DNA from 4 places in the Brenneria roseae subsp. americana genome. Region 2 is predicted to be linked to each of the others. Evidence: predicted binding sites of a transcription regulator. Region 2 holds the regulator's gene; each other region holds the start of a gene.

Region 1 (3,147 bases), on a different contig from region 2:
TGCTGTACTTTGGCAGCAAACCTGGCCAGACGACGTTGCCCCAGCAGTTCCGCATTTGGTAATTCCACTTCTGGAATCGTCAGTTTCATGGTGCGTTCAATGTTGCGCAGCAGGCGACGTTCGCGGTTTTCCACAAACAGCAATGCGCGACCGGCACGACCGGCACGGCCAGTACGGCCAATTCGGTGAACGTAGGATTCAGAATCCATCGGGATATCGTAGTTTACCACCAGACTGATACGCTCGACGTCCAGGCCACGAGCGGCAACGTCAGTGGCGATCAGAATATCCAGACGACCGTCTTTCAGACGTTCCAGCGTTTGTTCACGCAGTGCCTGGTTCATGTCGCCATTCAGCGCCGCGCTGTTATAGCCGCTGCGCTCCAGCGCTTCTGCCACTTCCAACGTCGCGTTTTTGGTACGAACGAAAATAATCGCCGCATCAAAATCTTCTGCCTCCAGGAAACGGACCAGTGCTTCATTCTTACGCACGCCGTGCACTGTCCAATAGCTCTGGCTGATATCAGGACGCGTTGTCACGCTCGACTGAATGCGGACTTCCTGCGGATCGGTCATGAAACGACGCGTAATACGCCGGATCGCTTCCGGCATGGTTGCAGAGAACAGCGCGGTCTGATGTTTGGCCGGGATCTGCGCCATGATGTTTTCTACATCTTCAATAAAGCCCATACGCAGCATTTCATCGGCTTCATCCAGCACCAGACCGCTCAGGTTGGACAGATCCAGCGTACCGCGCTTCAGGTGATCCAGCAGACGCCCCGGCGTACCGACGACGATCTGCGCGCCGCCGCGTAAAGCACGCAGTTGTACGTCATAACGTTGACCGCCATATAAGGCAACCACGTTCACGCCATGCATATGCTTGGCAAAATCACTACAGGCTTCAGCAACCTGCACCGCCAGTTCGCGGGTCGGAGCCAACACCAACATCTGCGGTGCTTTTAGCTCAGGTTTTAAATTATTTAATAATGGCAGAGCAAAAGCCGCAGTCTTACCACTGCCGGTCTGCGCCATACCCAGCACATCGCGACCGCTCAGCAGATGAGGAATACATTCCGCCTGAATCGGCGATGGTTTTTCATAGCCCAGATCGGTCAGGGCATTAATAATCGGAGCAGACAGCCCCAAATCAGCAAAAGAAGTAAATAAATCAGTCATGTACACGTGCCTCATTATATATGGCGGCCAGTCTACATAACTCGTCGAGAAAATTTTCAGTCATTTTCATTGAAAAGTGTGAACCGGCTCAAATTGGATTAAAAAGCGAACAAAAAAGCCCTCACCCGTCAAGGTGATAACCGTAGTCTTTTAAGGCTGATTATAGTTGTTCGTCAGCTATTGCTGGTCCGATCCTGATAGGTCGTCTTGCTCTTGGCCTAATAGCGCCAATTCCAACAATGCATAGCGGTGCTCAACAAAGTTATGAACGTTGTTAGCAACCGTCAGCTTGAACAGCGCCAAAGCGGTGTTCTTGTCCCCCAGACTTAGGTAGTGCTTACCTAAATAGAAGTCAGTTTCACTGAGATGCTCAGCGAGCGAAGTGTTATCCGTAGCTTCTTCCTGCAGAAGCTGCATCAGTGCTTTTTCACTGATACTGCCCAGGTAGAATTCGACAATTTTCCATCCCCACGGCCCTTTCTGTGCTCCGTCATAGCGCGTCTTCAACGCTACTTTGGCCATCTCCGGATTGATTTCTCGCTCCACGAGGTATAGCCACAACGAACGGAAAGGATCATTAGGATCGTCTCGATAAAACGCCAGCAGATCATCCTGCGCTAACAGGTAACGACCGCCATAATACAAAGCGATGCCCCGGTTTAAACGCGCGTAATTGTAAGTTGGATCAAGCTCTAGTACAGAATCAAACGCTTCATAGGCAGCATCAAAATTGCCTGCCTGCGTTAAGTAAATCCCCAGATAGTTAAAAACCTCTGGTATATCAGGGCGGATCGCCAGCGCTTGTGAAAAATCATTTCGCGCCAATGCCCGCAACCCCAAGCTATCATACAGCACTCCGCGCTCATATAATAGCTGTGCTCGCTCATCATCGGTTAATGCCCGGCTTGCAAAGATCTGTTCCATGCGCGCCAGAATCACTTCCTGCTGCAAAGTAGGCTGTAACGGAATCGCCAATACTGCGTCTTTGCGCCAATCCGTGTTGCTGCATCCTGCCAGCATAAGTGCTGTTGCAACATAACACCAGCGCAAGAAAGACTTCATTTCCCACTCCCGAAGACGAACATTGGATGAACATCCTGTCCCGGTCTGCTCAACACAAGGACATCCTTATCCTTATGATATACGCAACACCCAGCGTTAACGTAAACGATTCGGTGTTTTGCACAACTGTGGTAACAGTTATTCTTCCTCAGAAGACGGCACTGCCGCTTCCTGAGACTGAGCATTTGCTTCTTTAATACTCAAACGTACACGGCCCTGGCGATCGACTTCCAGTACCTTGACCGGAACTTCCTGCCCCATTTGCAGGTAGTCCGTCACTTTCTCAACGCGCTTGTCGGCAATCTGAGAAATATGTACCAGACCTTCTTTACCACCACCGATGGCAACGAAGGCGCCAAAATCAACGATACGCGTCACTTTACCCTGATAGACACGACCGACTTCGATTTCAGCGGTAATTTCTTCGATACGACGAATGGCATGTTTCGCTTTTTCGCCATCTGTAGAAGCAATCTTCACTGTACCGTCATCTTCAATTTCAATAGTCGTACCGGTTTCTTCAGTCAGCGCACGGATAACCGAACCACCTTTACCGATCACATCTTTGATCTTGTCAGTGCTGATTTTGATGGTATGGATACGCGGCGCGAATTCAGAGATGTCGCCACGCGGCGTACTGATCGCCTGTTCCATCACACCCAGAATGTGCAGACGAGCACCTTTGGCCTGATTCAACGCAACCTGCATGATTTCTCGGGTAATACCCTCGATTTTGATATCCATCTGCAATGCAGTGATACCTTCACGGCTACCGGCCACTTTGAAGTCCATATCGCCCAGATGATCTTCATCACCCAGAATATCGGACAGAACCACAAAATTTTCACCTTCTTTTACCAGACCCATAGCGATGCCTGCGACAGCGGCTTTAATCGGTACACCCGCA
Region 2 (3,147 bases):
GGATTGTCTCAGCCACTGACGGTGACGCGCTACCACTCGCTGGTCATTGAGGCGGACTCGTTGCCTGACTGCTTTGAGGTGACGGCCTGGAGCGAGTGCGACGGTGAACGCGATGAGATCATGGGAATTCGACACCGGGCACTGCCATTGGAAGGAGTACAGTTCCATCCTGAAAGCATACTTAGTCAGCAGGGGCATCAGTTTCTGGATAATTTCCTTAAAATCTAATCGTATAGCAAGTAATTGCCCGGCGTTGGTGATTTAATATTGCCTGAATTTGATTTTTTATGCATATTTAATGACTATATTTTCATTCGGAACAATGGGATATCAGAGCGGGGCAGCAAATGGCTACAGAGAACAAAGCAGTAACGAGAGAAACTCACGATAAAGTGATTCTGCCGGTTTATGCACCAGCGCAGTTTGTGCCGGTGAAAGGTAAGGGAAGCCGGGTATGGGATCAGCAAGGGCGGGAATATATTGATTTCTCTGGCGGTATTGCGGTTACCGCGCTTGGCCATTGCCATCCTGCTCTGGTTGCCGCGTTGAAACAGCAGGGAGAACAGCTGTGGCACACCAGCAATATTTTTACCAATGAGCCGGCGCTACGTCTTGCCAGCAAGCTGATTCATGCGACCTTTGCCGATCGGGTATTTTTTGCTAACTCCGGGGCCGAGGCAAACGAAGCGGCTTTTAAACTGGCGCGCCACTATGCGATCAAACGCCATAGCCCATATAAAACCAAGATTATTGCGTTTTATAACGCGTTCCATGGAAGAACGTTATTCACCGTCTCGGTTGGCGGGCAGGCAAAATATGCCGACGGTTTTGGACCCAAACCCGCGGATATCGTGCATGTGCCTTTTAACGATCTGGCGGCGGTCAAAGCGGTGATGGATGACCACACCTGTGCGGTTGTGCTGGAACCGGTGCAGGGCGAGGGCGGAATCATGCCTGCCACGCCGGAGTTTCTGCAAGGCGTGCGTGAATTGTGCGATCGGCATAAGGCGCTATTGGTTTTTGATGAAGTGCAAAGTGGAATGGGCAGAACGGGCAAACTGTTTACCTATATGTATTACGGTATTACGCCGGATATCCTGACCACGGCGAAAGCGTTGGGCGGCGGTTTCCCGATCAGTGCGATGCTGACGACCGAAGACATTGCCTCTGTGATGACGGTCGGCGTACACGGTACGACCTATGGCGGTAACCCTCTGGCTTGCGCCGTGGCGGAAGCGGCGCTGGATACGATCAATACGCCAGCAGTGTTGGCGGGGGTGGCGGAGCGTCACGATCGATTTATCAGTGCGTTGGAAAAGATTAACCATCAGTACGGTATTTTCGAGCAGGTTCGTGGCATGGGCTTATTGTTGGGCGCTGAACTGAAACCGGAATGGCATGGGCGGGCAGGCGACTTTTTAGCCGCAGCCGCGGAACAAGGGGTGATGGTGCTGATGGCGGGACCAAATGTGATTCGCTTTGTACCTTCGCTGATTATTGAGGAGCAGGATATCGAACAAGGAATGGCGAAGTTTGCGAAAGCCGTTGAGCAAGTGGTTAATGCCGCAGGTTAATGTGTCATTGCCCTGAAATCATTAAAAAAGCGTGAAGTTGCCTTCACGCTTTTTTTGTCGGGTTAAGTAGGATTTAACGAGTGCCGTAAACGACAATCGTTTTGCCATGTGCGGAGATCAGGTTCTGGTCTTCCAACATTTTTAGAATGCGGCCCACGGTTTCACGCGAACAGCCAACAATTTGTCCAATTTCCTGACGGGTAATTTTTATTTGCATGCCATCCGGATGCGTCATGGCATCGGGTTGTTTCGCCAGGTTCAACAACGTTTGAGCAATACGGCCTGTCACATCAAGAAAAGCCAAGTTACCGACTTTTTCCGACGTAACCTGCAGACGGCTCGCCATTTGTGCGGACAGACGCATGAGGATATCTGGATTGACCTGAATCAGCTGCCGGAATTTCTTGTAAGAAATTTCAGCGACTTCACAAGCCGTTTTTGCCCGTACCCAGGCACTGCGCTCCTGACCTTCTTCAAACAGGCCAAGCTCGCCGATAAAATCTCCCTGATTGAGATAAGAGAGAATCATTTCTTTGCCTTCTTCATCTTTGATTAGCACTGCGACAGAGCCTTTCACGATGTAGTAAAGCGTTTCTGCTTTTTCACCCTGGTGAATAAGCGTGCTCTTCGATGGATACTTATGGATATGGCAATGAGAAAGGAACCATTCGAGAGTTGGGTCTGTTTGCGGTTTGCCGAGAACCATTCGCTATCATCCTCTGTTGTAATTCACTGCGCAAATCACAGGGCTCAGAGTTCCCTGTACGGCGTGGTTACTGCTAAAAAATCAAAATCCGTGTGAGCAGAATGACGTCAGGGAATATACTGGAACCTGATATCTGGCGACGCCATCATCTTCCTTGTATCTGAGTTTGTCCAGAAAAGGCAGATTCTATTCTCGTTTTTAACACAGCTTGAAGGAAGTGTCTTGTGTTGTCTCGCTTCAGCATGATAAAGCTCCGGTTATTGGATGTTTTTGTATAGTAACAGTATAAAATTTCAAAAATTTTTTAATGGAGGCACCATGCAGGCACGGGTTAAATGGGTTGAAGGCTTAACGTTTCTTGGCGAATCCTCATCAGGGCATCAGATTCTGATGGATGGTAATGCGGGTGATAAGGCGCCGAGTCCGATGGAAATGGTTTTGATGTCGGTTGGTGGTTGTAGCGCGATTGATGTCGTGTCGATTTTGCAAAAAGGACGTCACAATGTTGTCGATTGTGAAGTGAAATTGACTTCAGAACGGAGAACGGAAGCCCCGCGTCTGTTTACCCATATTAATCTGCATTTCATCGTGACGGGAAAAGGGCTGACCGATCAAGCGGTAGAACGAGCCGTGGCGCTGTCAGCCGAGAAATACTGCTCTGTTGCATTGATGTTGGGTCAGTCCGTTGAAGTCACGCACAGCCATGAGGTTGGGGGGTAACCTTCGCCCTAACTGATATGCTTGCGATCGTGGTGGCGCGATGCGCTTCATTTATCGTGCCGCCGCGGGCTTATTCGATCTTTTTCCCTTCCAGCAGTCGTTGTACCAGCGGCGCCATGATTAACTCCATCGCCAGCCCCATTTTTC
Region 3 (3,147 bases), on a different contig from region 2:
GAAACCTGATTTCTTGCCCGCATCAATCGCCGCCAGCCAGAAAATCACCGGCATCACGGTATTGACCAGCAGGTTGGCGGCCGGCACCAGCACTTTCACCGCCGTCACCTGCAAGGCTTCCGGCACCGAGGACGCGGTCAGGTTCAGGAAGGTGACGACAATCATGCCGATGATGCCGCAGGCAATTGCCATTTTTCTTGGATCGTGCAGCGTTTCCGCTACGTTGCGGTTTTTTATCATCAGGGCCGCGGCGCCCCAGTTGGGAATGATGCGATGGTCAACGTCCTGGGTGAAAGCGCCCGCCGCCACCGACGAGGCCCAGGCGTTGAAGAAGAAGCCCAGACCGAAGGAGAAGTGAGAGGCGGGATCGCCTTCACAGGCATTCAACTCGCCCAGTGTACGAAACGCGCCCATCCCTTGCGTGGTGGGGGCATGGAACATACGTGCCGCCCCGGCACCGACACCCACGCCGACCAGCGCGCCGATGATGAGCGATTTTATTAATATTATTAAGAACATCAGCCAGCCCTTTCATGTTGAACAACTTGTCGTTTAAACAGTCAGGTTTGCGTGACAAAATCCACGTTATCGAGATTAATGGCCGTCACGTTGACGGTGACATCCACCTCGACGCTGAATGTGCGTCGTTCCCGGCGCAGAAAGAAAAACAGAAACGCCTCTTTACGCACCGCTTCACGTGCATGAACAACCTGCACATCCTGTGGCTCAATACGCAGTAAAATGTGAGGGGAAGACTGCATAACCGTTGCCTGAACGTGGTTCAGCGCGTCGGCAAAGGCTCTGCTCTTGGTCTCCCCCTTGCCACGAACTCTAACCGTGGTGGTGAATTGCGTTTTCATGGTCAGGCACCGTATTTCTTCTTCCAGGCTTCTACCAGACGCTCACCCAGCTCTTCTTTGTCCATAAAGCCAAAGCCCAGCACGTTGCAGCCGTCGTTGATCGCCGTTACGCCTTCCTCGACCGAACGCATGCCGTATCTGGCTTTGTAGCCATGCTTATTCTGCGCCGTGATCGCCCCTGCGCCGCCGCTGCCGCAGAAGGAGATACCGAAGGTGGCGTTTTCCACTTTCATTACGTCGCCGAGCTTCATATCAGCGGCCATACCGGGCACGACCACCGCACGGCCACCCGCTTTCTTGACGCCGGCCGCGACTTTCTGACCTTTTCCCAGACGATCGCCAATGACTACGGTAATTTTATCCATCACTCACTCCTGAACAGTTAAAGGTTCTCTTTTGCCACTTCGAAGTGGACCGACAGCAGCCAGGCCTCTTCATCGGGAAGATTGCCAAATTCCATCACGACTTCACGCGCCAGACGCATTGAGTCGGCGGAAATCTCTTCAAACAGGCTGGCCTCCACGTCCGGCAGCGGCTCGCCGGTCACCGACCGGTGCGCCATCGCCCGAACATGGGATACCAGCATCTGTTTCTGCACCCCATTCGGGGTGATGTTATGGCGTTTGAGTAATTCGCCGATCCATACCAGCATGCGATCGGCGAGTTGCTCGCTTTGCTCTGCTTCACGACTCCCGGTTTTGTTCATTACCGCTCCGTTATTCACATGTCGTATCTGATTTAATAGTGTTGAATGCCACACTACCGCCGGAGAAGAAGGGTTTGTAGCGAGTTGTTTTCCACTTCAAAGTGGAAATCCGGAAGGCATTAGTGATCCAGACCACATAATTTCAGTGAGTAACGATATCGCCGGGAAACGGATGAATCATGCCGGGGCGGGGGAGAGGAGGGGGAAATGACACGCCATCTCCCCCGTTTGGTTGTCTGGGGTGAGGGGCCGCCAGACGATCAAGGCGCCGTGAACGGCGCCTGTCGCGATCAGATCGATTTGAATTCCGCTTCCGCTTTATTGAAACGCTCGGTAATCGCTTGAGATGGCGCACGGCCTAGCAGACTGACGACAAAAATGGTCAGGCTGCCAAACACAAAACCGGGGATGATTTCATACAGTCCCAGCCAGCCATACTGTTTCCATATTAGTACGGTCGCCGCGCCGACAATCATCCCGAGCAGCGCGCCGTTGCGGGTCATACGCGACCACAGCAGGGAAATCAGAATCACCGGACCGAAAGCCGCGCCGAAACCGGCCCAGGCATAGCTAACCAGCCCCAGCACGCGATTCTCCGGGTTTGCCGACAGGATGATGGCGATGGCCGCCACCAGCAGCACCATCGCCCTGCCGACCCACACCAGCTCTTTCTGCGTGGCTTTTGGGCGCAAAAATGGACGGTATAAATCCTCAGTGATCGCGCTGGAGCAGACCAGAAGCTGACAGCTTAAGGTGCTCATAACCGCCGCCAGGATCGCCGATAGCAGAACGCCGGCAATCCATGGGTTGAACAACAGCATCGAGAGTTCAATAAACACACGCTCACTGTTTTGCGATACGTTACCCGCTTGTTCCGGGTGGTTGGTAAAGTAGGCAATGCCGAAGAAGCCGACCGCCACCGCTCCCGCCAGACACAGGATCATCCAGGTCATACTGATACGGCGTGCGCTGTGAATGGTGTGGTGGGAATCCGCGGCCATAAAGCGCGCCAGGATATGTGGCTGTCCGAAGTAACCAAGACCCCAGCCCATCAGTGAAATGATGGCGACGAAATTCAGACCCTTAAACATATCCAGATTGGCGGGATTCTTCGCTTCAATCACCATCAGCGAGGTATCAATATTGCCCAGCGACAGGATCACCATCACGGGCGTCAGGATCAGGGCGAAGATCATCAGGCTGGCTTGTACGGTATCCGTCCAGCTTACCGCCAGAAATCCGCCGATAAACGTATAGGCGATGGTCGCGGCGGCTCCGACCCATAACGCGGTGCCATAGCTCATATCAAAGGTGCTCTCAAACAGACGGGCGCCGGCTACGACGCCAGAGGCGCAGTAAATGGTGAAAAATATCAGGATAATCAGCGCGGAAATCACCCGCAGTAATTTGCTGGTGTCTTCAAAACGGTGAGTAAAGTAATCTGGCAGCGTCAGCGCATTGTGGTTGACTTCGGTATGAACGCGTAAACGACCTGCCACCCATTTCCAGTTAAGGTAGGCTCCGATCGTCAGGCCGATGGCGATCCAGCTCTCAGAGATGCCGGAGATGAAGACGGCGCCA
Region 4 (3,147 bases), on a different contig from region 2:
TGTTACGGTTGGCGATGACGGCCCCGGCATTGCGCTAGCGGATCAGGAACGTATTTATGAGCAAGGTTTTTCCACTAAAGGCAGTGGACGCGGTATTGGCCTGTATCTGACCAAACAGAGTCTGGAAAAGATCGGCGGCCACATCGATTTTGAGTCGGAACCTGAGGTATATACCCAGTTTTTCGTTAATATCCCTTATCAAGCAAGGCTGTTTGACCATGATTAATGTACTGATTGTTGATGACGATGCCATGGTTGCAGAGCTAAATAAATCTTATCTGAATCAGGTTTCCGGATTTAGCTGTTATGCGACAGTGCCCACATTGCAGCAGGCAAGAAATTTACTGATGCAACCGAATTCCGAAATCGACCTGGTGTTGCTGGATATCTATATGCAGCAGGATAACGGGCTGGATTTGTTGCCAACCATCCGTGAATTCAGTGAGAAGACGGATGTGATTATTATTTCTTCCGCCAGTGACGTCCATACCATCAAAAAAGCGCTGCACTACGGTGTGGTGGATTACCTGATCAAGCCTTTCCAGTTCTCTCGTTTTGAACAGGCATTAACGGCCTACCGTGAAGAAGCGAATTTACTGAAACACCGTGATTTCGTGGCGCAGTCTGATATCGATAACCTGATTCGCCGCACCAACAGCAATTCGGCCAGTGAGCGTAAAAAACTGCCGAAAGGGCTGACCAGCTTAACGTTGCGCACCGTGTGTGAGTGGATTGAAGGTAATCAGGGGGCCGAATTTTCAACGGAAATGCTGGCCAATGCTATCGGCATTTCCCGCGTCTCATGCCGTAAATATCTGATCTATCTGGCTGAGACCGGTATTCTTGCCACCAATATTCTGTATGGTTCAACGGGCCGTCCGGTGTATCTCTACCGCTTGTTGCCGGAAAAACAGGATGCATTGCGACAGTATTGCGAATAGAGCAGGCGTGCCTGCCGTAATACGCGGTGCGTTTGAACTCGTTATTCCGCGTACAGACGCATCGCCACGGTTTCTCTTTTATCTTGAAAGAAAATTTTCTTCATTTTATAGCGTCAAGCTGCCAAACGCTTTCTTCCAGTCGTTATCGAATTTTTCTATTGCCGCCAGTACGGCGGGCGTATCGATAAACTGTTCCGCCACATCGACAGGCAGGGTAATGGCCCGACATCCTGCCAACATGCAATCCAGCGCCTGACGCGGCGTTTTAAAACTGGCCGCCAGTACCGTGGCGTGCGGCGCGTGCAGCGTCAGCAATTGCTGAAGTTCGCTCACTGTCTGTATCCCGTTGCCTCCCTGGGCGTCGATGCGATTGACATAAGGCGCCACATATTCCGCGCCCGCCAGTGCGGAAAACAGCCCTTGCGCCGCGCCGTAGACGGCGGTTCCCAGCGTGGGGATGCCCTCGCTGTGCAAGATCTTTATCGCTGCCAGACCTTCCGCGGTGGCTGGTACTTTGACGATCAGGTCGCTAATGCACCGCCTCAGTTCAAACGCTTCCTTGACCATCTCCTTTGCATTTCCCGCCAGAACCTGGGCAAAAAAACGTCCTTTCCCCGCCAACGCCTGATGCAGTTCCGGTAATCGCTTACGGATGGGAACACCTGCGGCGGCGATAATACTGGGATTCGTGGTTACACCTGCCAGCGGCAGCGTGCGTGCTAATCGGGTGACGGCGTCGATATCCGCGGTATCAAGATAGATCTGCATGACTTCTTTCCTCTCTTCATTTGTTATCTTTCATCTTAACCTATCATTTATGTTTTATTTTGAAATAAATAACTTTCAAAATGTGATCAATTTAAAATTAAAAAAAGAATTTTGATTATACTTTATTAGCATCTTAACGGTGGCGGCGCGATCGTCTGCCGTTGAGCACACACCAGAGGAAACAGGAGAGCGAGAATGATAGAAGTCATCACCCACGGGGCTGAGTGGTTTATCGGCCTGTTCCAGAAAGGTGGCGAAGTTTTTGTCGGTATGGTCACCGGCATACTGCCTTTACTGATAAGTCTGTTAGTCGTTATGAACGCCTTAATTGTATTTGTCGGTCAGGAGCGCATAGAGCGGTTGGCACAGCGCTGTGCCGGCAATCCCTTATCAAGGTATCTGATCTTGCCGGTGATCGGCACCTTCGTGTTCTGCAACCCGATGACGTTGAGTCTGGGGCGTTTTATGCCGGAGAAATATAAGCCCAGCTATTATGCCGCCGCGTCCTATAGCTGCCATTCGATGAACGGTCTGTTTCCCCACATCAATCCGGGTGAACTGTTTGTCTACCTTGGCATCGCCAACGGGCTGACAACGCTGGGGCTGCCACTGGCGCCGTTGGCCGTGAGCTATTTGCTGGTTGGCATGCTGACCAATTTTTTCCGGGGCTGGATCACCGATCTGACCACTTCCATCTTTGAACGCAAAATGTCCATCCAGCTTGACCGCCAGGTCCGGCTTTAAGCGGAGATTCTTATATGAACAAAGTCCGTATCGAAAAAGGCGAAAGCGGTTGGGGTGGCCCGTTACTGATTGAGGCCGTGCCCGGGAAGAAGATTGTGTATATAACGGCGGGAACGCGGCCGGCTATTGTCGATCGCCTGAGTGAACTGACCGGCTGGCCGGCGGTGGATGGCTTTAAAGACGGCGAACCGCCGGAAGAGGAAATCGGCGTAGCCGTGATTGACTGTGGTGGCACGCTGCGCTGCGGGATCTATCCCAAGCGCCGTATTCCGACGGTGAATATCCACTCTACCGGGAAGTCCGGCCCGCTGGCGCAGTTCATCACCGAGGATATTTATGTCTCTGGCGTACGCGACAAGCATATTCAACGGGTGGACGCGTCGGGTGACGAGGTTACGGCGCCTAAAGCCGCTCCAACCGCTGGCGGAATTGAGCGAGAGTACGACAGTAGCAGAAAAATTACCGAACAGAGCGATGGGCTGCTGGCCAAAATCGGCATGGGCATGGGGTCGGTGGTGGCGGTGTTTTTCCAGGCCGGCCGGGAAACCATCGACACGGTACTGAAAACCATCCTGCCGTTTATGGCATTCGTCTCTGCGTTGATCGGCATCATCATGGCGTCCGGGTTGGGCGATCTGATTGCCCATGGCCTGACGCCGCTGGCGAACAGTCCGATCGGTCTGGTGACGCTGGC

Evidence for each region. Region 2 encodes CRP, which controls carbon source genes, mostly activating them, when cyclic AMP is high. Its sites were predicted from a motif close to ATGTGANNNNNNTCACAT; they were not measured.
Region 1: the regulator CRP is predicted to act here: its motif matches at 1,255-1,272, upstream of yrbN (protein YrbN).
Region 3: the regulator CRP is predicted to act here: its motif matches at 1,687-1,704, upstream of B4923_RS19390 (glycine dehydrogenase).
Region 4: the regulator CRP is predicted to act here: its motif matches at 1,790-1,807, upstream of srlA (PTS glucitol/sorbitol transporter subunit IIC).

What each region holds. Positions count from the first base shown of each region.
Region 1 is NZ_QDKJ01000008.1:214,501-217,647, forward strand. It holds gene B4923_RS12325 (DEAD/DEAH family ATP-dependent RNA helicase) at 1-1,178, opposite strand, end outside; gene yrbN (protein YrbN) at 1,171-1,248, opposite strand; gene nlpI (lipoprotein NlpI) at 1,356-2,240, opposite strand; gene pnp (polyribonucleotide nucleotidyltransferase) at 2,379-3,147, opposite strand, start outside.
Region 2 is NZ_QDKJ01000009.1:15,654-18,800, reverse strand. It holds gene B4923_RS12560 (aminodeoxychorismate synthase component II) at 1-228, shown strand, start outside; gene argD (bifunctional acetylornithine/succinyldiaminopimelate transaminase) at 348-1,574, shown strand; gene crp (cAMP-activated global transcriptional regulator CRP) at 1,648-2,280, opposite strand; gene B4923_RS12545 (OsmC family protein) at 2,599-3,000, shown strand; gene B4923_RS12540 (phosphoribulokinase) at 3,071-3,147, opposite strand, start outside.
Region 3 is NZ_QDKJ01000021.1:7,275-10,421, reverse strand. It holds gene B4923_RS19405 (DUF4311 domain-containing protein) at 1-519, opposite strand, end outside; gene B4923_RS19400 (DUF4312 family protein) at 561-860, opposite strand; gene B4923_RS19395 (SFCGS family glycine-rich protein) at 863-1,225, opposite strand; gene B4923_RS19390 (glycine dehydrogenase) at 1,243-1,584, opposite strand; gene putP (sodium/proline symporter PutP) at 1,857-3,147, opposite strand, start outside.
Region 4 is NZ_QDKJ01000007.1:169,114-172,260, reverse strand. It holds gene B4923_RS10965 (sensor histidine kinase) at 1-226, shown strand, start outside; gene dcuR (two-component system response regulator DcuR) at 219-941, shown strand; gene fsa (fructose-6-phosphate aldolase) at 1,047-1,709, opposite strand; gene srlA (PTS glucitol/sorbitol transporter subunit IIC) at 1,905-2,453, shown strand; gene srlE (PTS glucitol/sorbitol transporter subunit IIB) at 2,468-3,147, shown strand, end outside.